4 regions of the Staphylococcus sp. FSL K6-0223 genome follow, and region 4 is predicted to be linked to each of the others. Evidence: riboswitches for the same ligand, from Rfam matches in the RefSeq annotation. Region 4 holds a riboswitch; each other region holds the start of a gene.
What was found. Region 4 has a riboswitch for thiamine pyrophosphate ahead of thiC (phosphomethylpyrimidine synthase ThiC). Riboswitches for the same ligand answer to the same signal wherever they lie in the genome.
Positions count from the first base shown of each region.

Region 1: it holds a riboswitch for thiamine pyrophosphate, as region 4 does, so the genes downstream of both, MHI13_RS20000 (thiamine phosphate synthase) here and thiC (phosphomethylpyrimidine synthase ThiC) in region 4, are expected to answer to the same signal.
Region 2: it holds a riboswitch for thiamine pyrophosphate, as region 4 does, so the genes downstream of both, MHI13_RS14520 (ECF transporter S component) here and thiC (phosphomethylpyrimidine synthase ThiC) in region 4, are expected to answer to the same signal.
Region 3: it holds a riboswitch for thiamine pyrophosphate, as region 4 does, so the genes downstream of both, MHI13_RS01460 (3-oxoacyl-ACP reductase) here and thiC (phosphomethylpyrimidine synthase ThiC) in region 4, are expected to answer to the same signal.

Region 1 is NZ_JBBOYX010000003.1:552,658-555,877, forward strand. It holds gene MHI13_RS19995 (MFS transporter) at 1-724, opposite strand, end outside; TPP riboswitch at 1,192-1,301, shown strand; gene MHI13_RS20000 (thiamine phosphate synthase) at 1,380-1,970, shown strand; gene thiO (glycine oxidase ThiO) at 1,963-3,081, shown strand; gene thiS (sulfur carrier protein ThiS) at 3,065-3,220, shown strand, end outside.
Region 2 is NZ_JBBOYX010000002.1:748,237-751,456, reverse strand. It holds gene MHI13_RS14525 (ABC transporter ATP-binding protein) at 1-651, opposite strand, end outside; gene MHI13_RS14520 (ECF transporter S component) at 665-1,240, opposite strand; TPP riboswitch at 1,328-1,429, opposite strand; gene graF (glycopeptide resistance-associated protein GraF) at 1,577-1,711, opposite strand; gene auxA (lipoteichoic acid stability factor AuxA) at 1,867-3,162, shown strand.
Region 3 is NZ_JBBOYX010000001.1:308,082-311,301, forward strand. It holds gene MHI13_RS01455 (LLM class flavin-dependent oxidoreductase) at 1-634, opposite strand, end outside; gene MHI13_RS01460 (3-oxoacyl-ACP reductase) at 698-1,447, opposite strand; TPP riboswitch at 1,571-1,672, opposite strand; gene MHI13_RS01465 (solute:sodium symporter family transporter) at 1,949-3,220, shown strand, end outside.
Region 4 is NZ_JBBOYX010000001.1:153,007-156,226, forward strand. It holds gene MHI13_RS00695 (dihydrolipoamide acetyltransferase family protein) at 1-733, shown strand, start outside; gene MHI13_RS00700 (zinc ribbon domain-containing protein) at 829-1,044, shown strand; TPP riboswitch at 1,233-1,336, shown strand; gene thiC (phosphomethylpyrimidine synthase ThiC) at 1,540-3,220, shown strand, end outside.

The sequences.
Region 1 (3,220 bases), on a different contig from region 4:
CAAATTGTACTACAAAATATTGTAGTGCAATTGCATAGAAACTAAAGTGACTTAAGAAACGTTTCCAGGGTGGTAAAGACTTTTCAGTTGCAACAATATCACGATGCTCAGTGATATATTTCTTCTCCGCTTCACTTACCATTTTGTGATGCTCAGGTAAATCTTTAGCAATGATTGCCCATAAGATAGCCATAACAATACCAACTGCACCAAAGATATAAAATACTGCTTGCCAGTTAAAGGCATTAACAATTGCAATTGTGATAATCGGTGCTAGTACTGGTCCAAAATAAGACCCAGCTAAAAGAGCACTTGAAGCTCTTCCTTTTTCATTTTTAGCAAACCAAAATGAGTTAAATACGGCATTCGATGGGTACATTGGGGCTTCACCCACTCCGAATAAAAATCTTACAAAATATAATAAACCGTGATGTTTAATCATACCTGTCAAAATTGTGAATGCACTCCACCATACGAGCGCTATAGTAATCATTTTACGAGGACCAAATTTCTCAGCTAACATTCCAGAAGGCACTTGCATAAATGCATAACCTAGTGAGAAAAATGAGGCTAATAAACCAAATTGTGTTTTTGTCATACCTAAATCTTTCATCATTGGAGCTGCAATATATGAAATATTAGACCTATCCATATATGCAATTACGCCGATGAGGAAGAACCCAATTGCAAAATACCAGCGTACATTACTGCGTTTTTCATTCATATTTGTTTCCTACTTCCATTTAAATTATGTTGTTTCTATATAAGATGTCGTTAAGTTTCAGAAATTCCCTGCGATGACTGTTAAAACTACCCTTTTTAGAACAACTTTTTTAAGTTGTAGCACTACAATTTTTATATAATATAGCACGTTGTGAAAACGGTTACAATAGTTTAGACGAAATTTCTTTAAAAAATGTATATTTTTCGTATATTTTACTGGAATCTCCAGTTTTAAGCATGTGATTTAGATTCACTTATATAATGGTGTCTAAAACCATATTTTTTATAAAATTGAGTAGCTTAAAACATTAAAGTAATTATTTTTTATTCATTATATGAAGCATATATGTAATTTTATGCATAAATTGAATATGATTAATAAAAGCTAAAGAAGTTTGAAGAATATTCCTAAAAATAGTAAACTGAATTCAAAGAAAACGTTTGAAATTTTTTTGATACAATTTCATATCAATCCACTGGAAGTGCCTTTGTTTAGGGCTGAGAGTAAAGAAGTGACTTTATAATTCCTAGAACCTGATCCAGTTCATACTGGCGTAGGGAAGTGGCGACAAGAGAGTTTTAGGACTTATATAGATGATTTAAGCGCTATTTCCCATTCAGGGAGGTAGCGTTTTTTTATTTATAAATTTGAGGTGATGCACATATTTATCGCAATAACTTACGATAAGACACTTACAACACAAGACTTAGAACACTTCTTAAATATCGAGGAAGGCATTGATGCCCTATTATTTCGAACGTCTATGCCAAAAAATGAATTAAAGAAGATTTTGATTCAACTCATTAACCAAGGTTTTCCTAAGGATAAAATGATTATTCATAGTGACACGGCATTATTAGAAGAATTAAACCTTAGTCGTATTCATTTTAAAGAAAATGTTAAAACAGCTTTTGCATATAAAAAATCACATCCAGAAATCCAAGTGGGTATGTCCACACATAGCATAGATACTATTTATACATGTATAGATGAAGGACTTGATTATGTTTTTTACGGTCATATTTTCCCTACTCCCTCACATCCGCATGACGCGCCACGTTCACATGATGAAATCGTAGAAGCATTAAATCTACCTATACCTATTTATGCTATAGGAGGAATTTCTGAACATACGATTTTAAAGTTGGAATATGGATTTGATGGTATTTGTGCTATTTCATTTTTTATGAATGCGTCTTTAAAAGAAATTAAGGAATTAAGAAGGAAGTGGTTGCAACATGCATGATGTACTTATTATTGGCTCTGGTGTCATAGGTATGTCAATTGCTAGACAGTTAAGCGCAACAAATTATGACATCGCGATCATCGACCGAGATGTTCCAGGTAAACATGCTTCATATAAAGCTGGAGGCATGTTAGGAGCACAAAATGAATTTACTGAAGATAACGATTTATATAAATTAGCCATTGAATCGCGTGGGATGTTTCCTAAATTAAGCGAATCTTTATTAAATGAGACTGGAATCGACATACAGTTCAAAGATTCAGGACTTATTAAGATTGCTAACCAAGAAGATGACCTCGAATCACTCACACGTCAATATGAGTTCCTTAGACAAATGGATTCTAGTGTCAAACTACTATCCAATGATGAACTTATACAGCTTACCAATGGGAATGTTGAACCAGCTTATGGCGCAATTCATATACCAAATGATGGTCAAATCAATGCTAATAAATACACGAAAGCTTTGTTTAAATCGTTACAACAACATCACATCACACGATATTATCACCAAGAGGTTCAATCGATTGATAGAAGAAATGGCTACTACGCTGTGTGTACTGACCAAATGTCACCTATTGAAGCACATAAAGTGATCGTTGCAAGTGGTGCTTGGTCCTCTCAATTATTAAAAAACTACTCTCTTCCTAGAGAAGTCATTGGAGTTAAAGGCGAAGTTCTATTACTGGAAAATGATGAACTAGATCTTAAAGAGACATTATTTATGACTAATGGATGTTATATCGTTCCAAAACAACCCAATCGTTTCTTAATAGGAGCAACAAGTGAATTTAACAATTACTCTGTAGGCACATCAGAAGGCGGTTTAAATTGGCTTTTAGATCATGCAAGCGCTCGTGTTCCAGAACTTAAGAATAGTCGTGTTCTAAAAGAATGGTCAGGTGTTCGTCCTTACACGAATAATGAAATGCCAATGATGGATCAAATTGATGATGGCTTGTTCGTTATTACAGGACACTATCGTAATGGGATTTTATTATCTCCCGTAATTGGACGCGATATAGCAAATTGGTTAATTTCTGGCATTAAACCACCTCGTTACTCAAGCTTTAGTGTGAAAAGGAGGAACAATTATGAAGTGTATTATTAACGGAGACTCATTCAGCTTTGACCAAGAACAATCAATTTATGATGTTTTAACAGCACTAGAATTAGATCCTAAGCGCGTTATCGTTGAATTCAATAAAGAATTAATTAAACAAGATAAGTATCATGAACATACTGTTAGA
Region 2 (3,220 bases), on a different contig from region 4:
AAGAATGTGTTGAGGAGTATCATCAGCTATGATTTTTCCTTCATAATTCATTAATAGTACGCGATCGACATGTTGCCAAATATGTTCAACCTTATGTTCGACGATTAATACTGTTTGTTCATCCCACAATTCTATTAATTTCTTCCATAAATCCTCAGTTGCTTGAACATCTAACATAGCAGTTGGTTCATCTAAGAATAAGGTTTCCGCTCTTTGTAAAATGGTTTCTACGATAGCTAACTTCTGCTTCATACCTCCGCTTAGTTGATTTACATAAGTTTGGTCAGAAACGTTAAGATTTACAGATTCAAGTGCTTTTTTAATTTCATTATCCATTTCACTACGAGGGATTTTGCGGTTCTCTAACACAAAAGCTAACTCTTCATATACTTTAGGCATACAGAATTGTGTATCAGGATTTTGGAAAATGACACCACTTTGTTGATCGACATGTAATTCATCATATTTCATTGGTAGTTCAATTAAATTAGGAACAATACCACTTAGTACATTAAGTAATGTGCTTTTACCCGACCCTGATGGGCCGAGTAAAAGCACTTTTTCCTTATCATTAATCTCTATATTTAAGTTATCAAAAATTTTTCTATCCCCGTTAGGGTATTTCAAACGTAAATTTTTTACTTTTAACAATTAAAAAATCCCCTTATAGGTTATCGTAGTCATGTTTAGAAGCTGGTCTAAAGAGTTTAGTAACTCCCGTTTTATCAAGTGCTCTAACAAGCCAATAGGACACTAATCCTGTGATAACAATTCCGCTAATTGATCGGAATAGAATGAATAAGAATAAGTTCCATCCCGCGACTTCATTTAAGTAACCGTAAAAATAATCTACTGGGAAAGTGGCGAGTGCAGTGACCAAACCAGCAAGCATTGCTACTGCCGCAGAACGAGATTGATATTTAAAAATTGCGAAGATAATTTCGCATGCTACACCTTGTAATAAAGCATAGATAATTGTAGGTATATCAAATTTACCCATGACAATTGTTTCGCCAGCCCCTGCAGCTAGTTCAGCTAAGATTGCGATACCTGGTTTTGGAATTATTAAGTAGCAAACTACTGCTGCCATAAACCAAACACCATATGTAAGCTGCTCTAGGTGAATACCTGCAACTTGTGTAATATTGTAGAAGAACCACCATAAGTTATAGATGATTGCGAAGACTACAGATATTAATACAGTTACAAGTATTTCTGATAGTTTTAAACCTTTTGACATTGTGTCTCCTCCTAAAAAAACGCACAACCCTCCCTAGGAAAGTTGTGCGTCAGAAGATATATCTTAATGAAGTAAGTTCATCAGATTCTATAGTTAACTACACTTTCCTACGCTAGTATCTAGCTAGATCAGGTTCGAAGGGTTTGAGGATTTCCTCATCTCAGTAAATATACACCCCTAGTGCGTCGATATTTTAATTTAAATTAAATGTATGATTTTTCTATTGTATTGTCAAGGTTGTTTAAAGATATGGATAAATAAGTTAATAAAGTTCTTTATAAAAAACTCTCAAAGTATAAACTTTGAGAGCTTTTCAATGGCAAATATTTATAGTAATTAATCTAATGTATCTTGTACATCTTTTTTCGTTTGTTCAATATCATCAGTTTTTTCTTCATTTTGTTCTTTTAGTTTTTCTTCTGCCTCTTTAGCTTTTTCAGCAGATTTCTTTTCGAATTCTTCTTTTCCCATAGTATTTCCACCCCTTAAATAGGAATAATTGTTTACACAACAACTTTACCCCGTTATTCTATAGATAAACCCTAATAGGTCTATAGACGTATTTCATGGTTAATTTAAAGACAATTAGAAAATCTTCATATATAATAACGTTTGAGGTGAACAGTATGTCTTTTCTTAGGAAACACACCGAGATCATATTTAGCTACATTATCGGTATCGTTTCACTTTTCACAGGTCTCATCATTCTAATTAACTTGCCATTGATTAAACAATTTAATGGTGATAAAAAAGTTAATACTCATGTACATAATGTATGGGAATTTCTTAATGCATTCTTCGCTGAAATTATAAAAGTGATGAGTAGGTTTATAGGTAGTTTCCCAGTTATAAGTGCCATTATTATTATTTTGTTTGGTATCTTAGTTATGCTTTTAGGTCATACTTTATTCAGAACTATTAAATATGACTATGACATATCCATTTTCTTCTTAGTTATTGGTATTATGTATTTTATTATTACACTAATATTAATGACTCAAGTTTATGGTTTCTTCGCAATTGTGTTTATTATACCGTTCATCGTTCACATCGGATACATTGTTTATAAAGATGAATTAAATAAAAATAATCGTAAAAGTCATTATATGTGGATTATCGTGACATATGGTATTAGTTATTTGATTACACAAATTTCTTTATACGGACGTATAGATGCGAATGAAATTGAATCTATAGATATTTTAAGTGTGAACACATTCTTCATTATTATGTGGTTATTAGGACAGATGTCTATATGGAATTTCTTATTCTTAAGACGATCATTACCATTAACTAAAGAAGAGTTAGGCGAGGAAGAACCTGAACTTTCTAGAACTAATAAAGGAAACGTATCTAATCAAACTAAAGTTCACTTAAAACAACTACAAGATAAGACAACAGAATATGCACGTAAGACTAGAAGAAGTGTAGATTTAGATAAAATAAGAGCTAAAAGAGATAAATTTAAGGAAAAAGTTAAAAATATTGTAGATATTCAAGAAGATGATATTCCTAATTGGATGAGAAAGCCAAAATGGATTAAACCAATGTATGTTGAGTTGTTCTGTGGTGCTGTTATTTTATTCTTTACATTTCTTGAATTTAATAACCGCAACGCCCTATTCTTATCAGGAGAATGGGAACTTTCTCAAACGCAATATGTAGTAGAGTGGGTCACACTCATATTATTACTATTCATAATCATCATCTTTATTGCTACAACTTTAACTTATTATTTAAGAAATAAATTTTATTACTTACAGCTCTTCATGGGTAGTATTTTATTCTTTAAATTCTTAACTGAATTTATCAATATTATGATTCACGGTCTATTGTTATCAATTTTCATCACACCAATTTTACTGTTAATGTTAATTGCAATGATTGTTGCTTATTCATTACAGTTAAGAGAGAAACCATAATTGATTATTAAAAGTCATTGTTATTGTTTATTCAATAGCAGTGGCTTTTTTACATATA
Region 3 (3,220 bases), 160 kb from region 4:
CAGGTTTTCCCTGAATGCTACTTGGTGTTGTTAATGGTCCATCAACTTGAAAATATTTGCCATTGTGGTGAAGCGGTTTGATATTGCGATTTATCATTGTATGATGATGCCGATTGGGTTTGAAATCTTCAGTATGCCAAGAATCAAACAATCCATTCATGACTTGAGCAAACTCTTCAGCTTTTTTATAGCGTTCATCATGATTGGGTAGATGTTCCATGCTGTGATTTTGAGCTTCGGCATCTGTCATGGAAGTGACTAAATTCCATCCCACTCGTCCACCACTAATATGTTCTAAACTAAGTAACTGACGTGCTGCAGTGAATGGATTAGAAAATGTACTTGAAATGGTAGGAACTAATCCAACATGTTGTGTGACTTGAGATATAGCAGTTAAGTTAATCAGTGGATCAAACCAAAAACTTGGCATAGAAGTATAGCTAGGAATAAAAGACTGATTATCTGCGAAAAAGACTACATCTAACAACCCTTTTTCAGATAACTGAGCTAATTCTTGATAGTATTGAATATCACCGATACGTTCAATACTTGAATTGGGAAGTTGCCAAGCAGCTTGATGATGACCACATCCATAGATTAATACGCCGAGATGAAGTTGATGTTGATGAGTCAATTTAATTTCTCACTCCAATGTTTATTTTATTTCTATTCTAAGATAAGGAAGACCAGTTATATATTAATTCATGGTTAAACCACCATCGACAGTAATATTTTGACCAGTCATACCATCTGCTGCTTCGCTACTTAAATAAGCGACCATATTAGCAACATCTTGTGGGGTAGTCACTTTACGTAATGGAGTCGTCTGTGCAATTAAATCAAAAACGTCTGGTGTAGTGACAGCACTAGCATCAGTTGTTTTAAGCAATCCGCCTGACACTACATTAGCAGTAATACCATATTGCCCTAATTCGGCTGCAATATTACGTGTGAACCCAATCAACCCAGCTTTAGCTGTTGTGTATTCATGATATGGTACAACAGGATGTTGATATAAGTTTGTGCCAATACTTACAATGGTGCCAGAACCACGCTCTATAAATTGTGGAATGACACTTTGAGTAACATTAAAAGCGCCTTTTAGTGTACCATCAATTTGTTGTTGGTAGTCTTCCCATGATAAGTCTTTAAATGCCTTTTGCGCATTTGGATCAAATTTAAAATTAACTAATGCATTATTGACAACAACGTCAATTTTTCCAAAATGATGTGTTGCCTCATTAACTAAACGATCGACTTCGTCACGTTGTGTGACATCTGCTTGTAAAGCAATGGCGTTTTCACCAATCTCATGTGCTAATTGTTCAGCTGCTTCACGACTTTGATTGTAATTAATGATAACTTCAAATCCTTGTTTAGCTAATGTTTTTGCAATGACCGCTCCTAAACCACGGCTACTTCCAGTTACTAATACTGTTCTCGTCATAAATATCGTGCCTCCATTTACTTCATTTACAGCAAAAAAATATGCAACCTTCACATTAGGAAAGTTGCATTAAAATAGATATATCATTATTGAGAACAGTTTGACACATCTCAACAGGTCATCTTATTTTATACGACACTTTCCTACGCTAGTATAAGCTAGTTCAGGTTCAAAGGGTTTGAGGTTACACCTCATCTCAGTTTTAAAACACCCCTAGTGCATATGATTTAACTATAGTTTCACTTTATGACTTCTATTATGAGAAGTCAAGCGCTTCCATATAATATTCAACAACATAAAAAATATCATCAAATTTAAAGATAATATTTTATATAATTTATTTATATAATAAATTTAAATATGATAATTGAAAATTAGATATTCTGTGTTTAAAATAAATAAGGCACAAGACATGTACATCATAGAATAGATTAGTTATCCAACGTTAAATGAAAGTTTAACGTTTTTTTATTTTAAAAAATAAGGAGATCGACATTTATTATGAATTGGTTAGCAATTATTTTATTTTTAGCCGTTGTTATTGGAGTCAGCCTTTATGCATTTTGGCGTTCAAGGAAAATAAAGACTGATAGTGCAGGTGGCTATTTTATGGGAGGCAATAGTTTAACAGGATTTACGATTGCCTCAACAATTATTATGACCAACCTATCTACAGAACAAATTGTAGGACAGAATGGTCAAAGTTATGGCAAGGGTATGGAAGTTATGGCTTGGGAAGTCACAGCTGCTGTAGCCGTTGTCTTACTTGCATGGATATTCTTACCCAAATATTTAAGGTACGGTGTGGATACCATTTCTGAATTACTTGAAATGCGTTATGGTACCTTTACTAAACGCTTCGTTTCTATATTGTTTATTTTCACTTATGTTGTATCATTTTTACCAGTTGTCTTATATTCTGGTTCATTAGTATTTAATAAAATGTTTAGTATTGGGGAATACTTAGGAGTAAGTGATGCCACAGCAACGATTATTATTGCATTTGTCATTGGTGCAGTAGGTGTTATCTATTTATTTATCGGTGGTTTGTCACTGAGCGCATTTAGTGATTCAATCTATGGTGTCGGATTAATTATAGGTGGTTTGATTATTACAATTTTAGGTTTACATCATTTAGGTGATGGGAATTTTGTAAAAGGATTCGACCACATGGTCCAACGTACGCCTGAAAAACTAAACGCTTTTGGGGCCATTGATTCAGATGTTGTTCCATGGCCAACATTATTCTTTGGTATGTTCTTTAATAATTTATTCTTTTGGTGTGCGAACCAAATGATTGTACAAAAAGCCTTAGCTGGTAAGAATTTAAAAGAATCACAAAAAGGTGCGATATATTTAAGTTTATTTAAAGTATTTGGTCCTATTTTTACGGTGATTCCTGGTGTTATTGCATATAATTATTTCAACGGAGGTATAACATCTAATGATAATGCATATCCTGCATTGATTCAGGCGATTTTACCTGATTGGGGTTATGGTCTATTCGGGGCAGTTATTTTTGGAGCTATATTAAGTTCATTTGTTGGATCATTAAACAGTACAACAACACTCTTTACTTTAGACTTTTATAAACCTATTTTTGGTAAGCGTGCTTCGGATCAACATATTGCACGTGTCGGGCATATCGCGACAGTTGTGATTGGTGTTATTGTAGTAGGTATATCTCCACTTATTGCACTTTTCCCAAGTGGATTATATGCGATTGTGCAACAGTTCAATGGTGTATATAGTATGCCGGTACTTGCACTGGTC
Region 4 (3,220 bases):
TAACGAAAATGCATCTTCAACGCCACAAAACTTCGATGTGTCTAGCATTGGTGAAGGTCTGAATCCAATGCGTCAACGTATTGCTCAAAATATGCGACAAAGTCTTAATAATACTGCTCAATTAACATTACATCGCAAAGTCAATGCAGATCGTTTATTAGACTTTAAAGCTCGATTATCTGAAGAATTAAAAGATGCAGATCAAGATGTAAAATTGACAGTCACAGCTTTATTAGCTAAAGCAGTAGTCCTAGCACTTAAAGAATATGGCGCAATGAATGCTCGTTATGAAAACGGTGAATTAACAGAATACGATGATGTACATTTAGGTATTGCGACATCACTTGAAGATGGTCTTATGGTGCCAGTCATTGACAATGCAGATACTAAAAGTATTGGCACTTTAGCAAAAGAAATTAAAACATCAGCTGAAGCAGTACGGGAAGGAAATACAGGTGACGTTCAACTTAGTGGCGCGACATTTACAATTACGAATATGGGTGCAAGTGGTATCGAATACTTCACACCAATTTTAAATTTAGGTGAAACAGGTATCTTAGGTGTCGGTGCTCTAGCTAAAGAACTTGTGCTTGAAGGAGATCAGGTAAAACAAGTCTCTCGTATCCCATTAAGTTTAACTTTCGATCATCAAATCTTAGATGGCGCAGGCGCAGCTGATTTCTTAAAAGTACTTGCTAAATATATTGAAAATCCATATTTATTGATGTTATAAAAAACATGAAACATCAATTTAATGAATAACCCCCAATTTTGGGGGTTATTGTATTATGTAAGCTAACAACAAATATAATAGAGGAGTGGTTCATTATGTCAGAAAATCAAAATCAAGGTTGTATAAAATGTGGTCATACAGAAGTAGAAGAAGGTACATTATCTGCAACAGGATCAGGATTGTCTAAATTTTTAGATGTACAACATAATAATTTTAAGACGATAACTTGTAAAAATTGTGGATATACCGAATTTTATAAACAAGATAGAAACAGAAGTAGAGACTTTATTGATTTGTTCTTTGGAGGATAAGTCAAAAAAATAGGACAGCAGTAACCCTTGTGGTTGCTGCTTTTTCAATCTTTAAGTAAGACTTCGGGTCGTGTGAAGTTAGACTTTCGGATGTCTAAAAGTTATAAAAAATATTTAATATATTGACTTGATATTCTTGGAATTTTAAGTCATTGTATAAGTATAGGTTAAGTAACCTATAATTTAATAATCTCTGCTAGGGGTGCTTTATATTGCTGAAAGGAACATCATGTTCCAACCCTTTGAACCTGATCTAGTTAATACTAGCGTAGGGAAGCCAGTGAGTCACTTTACAATGACATATGGATGTTTTCATAATTTGATGAAAAGGTCAATTTAACGATGAATCATTTTCTTCATTATGATACTTACATATATTTTCGTATATATTCACTTATTCTTATGCATTCAGTATTAAGCTGAATGCTTTTTTATGAATCATATAATCAGTGATATTTAGACCCTTCTAGTAACCTAACTTAGGAGGCATTGTTAATGAAACAAGAAAAAATCAATTTTAAAAGAACTTTTCCAGCAAGTAAACGTATTTTTAAAAAAGGTGAAGGTAATGATAGTGATATTTTTGTACCATTTCGAGAAATTGAACTTTCTGACACCCAATTAGAACAACGTAGTTTTCAAAATGAACCTGTCGTAGTGTACGATACAGCAGGTCCTTATCATGATGACAGTTATGTGGTTGATATCAATCACGGACTTCCAAAGGTTCGCGATGCATGGATTGAAGCACGTGAAGACGTTGAACATTATGAAGGTCGCCGTATTCAATCGATTGATAACGGTTTTTCAAAAGAAGGACATAAAAACTATGTAGCTCATCCATTCGAATATCAACCAAGACGTGGCAGTAAAGATACACCAGTTACACAAATGTACTACGCTAAACAAGGGATTATCACTAAAGAAATGAAATTTGTAGCAATTAGAGAACAAGTGGAACCAGAATTTGTAAGGGAAGAAATTGCGAGAGGACGCGCGATTATTCCTAATAATATCAATCATCCTGAATCTGAACCAATGATTATTGGTAAAAACTTCTCTGTAAAAATCAACGCGAACATTGGTAACTCTATTGTGTCTTCATCTATTGAAGCAGAAATTGAAAAATTAGTTTGGGCCACACATTGGGGTGCAGATACGATTATGGATTTATCTACAGGAAAAAATATCCATACAACTCGTGAGTATCTCTTACGTAACTCACCTGTACCAGTAGGAACAGTGCCCATCTATCAAGCGTTAGAAAAAGTAAATGGGGTGGCAGAAGATTTAACATGGGAAGCGTATAGAGATACATTAATTGAACAAGCTGAACAAGGGGTCGATTATTTTACTATTCACGCAGGATTACGTCTTCACTATATTCCATTAACTGTTGATCGTTTAACTGGGATTGTTTCTCGTGGTGGCTCAATTATTGCACAATGGTGTCTTGCACATCACGAAGAAAGCTTTTTATATACACACTTCGATGAGATTTGTGAAATCTTAAGTCAATATGATGTTGCTATTTCTCTAGGAGATGGTTTACGACCTGGTTCAATTTATGACGCTAACGATGAAAGTCAATTTGCGGAGTTGAAAACGTTAGGTGAGTTAACGGATATTGCTTGGAAACATAATGTGCAAGTTATGATTGAAGGTCCAGGGCATATTCCAATGCATAAAATTAAAGAAAACCAAGATTTAGCAGATTTTTATTGTAAAGAAGCACCATTTTATACATTAGGACCTCTTGTAACAGATATTGCACCAGCATATGACCATATTACATCTGCCATTGGTGCTGCTCAAATTGCGAGTCATGGTACGGCAATGTTATGTTACGTGACACCTAAAGAACATTTAGGTTTACCAAATAAAGATGACGTACGTGATGGTGTGGTCACTTATAAAATTGCAGCACATGCAGCAGATTTATCTAAAGGCTTACCAGGGGCAACAGAACGCGACGATGCAATTAGTAAAGCGCGCTTTGAGTTTCGTTGGATTGATCAATTCAACCTCGCGTTAGATCCTGATCGAGCGAGAGAATTTCACGATGAAACATTACCAGCAGAATCAGCGAAAATTGCACATTTCTGTAGTATGTGCGGACCAAAATTCTGTTCAATGCGCTTATCACATGATATTCGCGATTCCTACAAAGAACAAC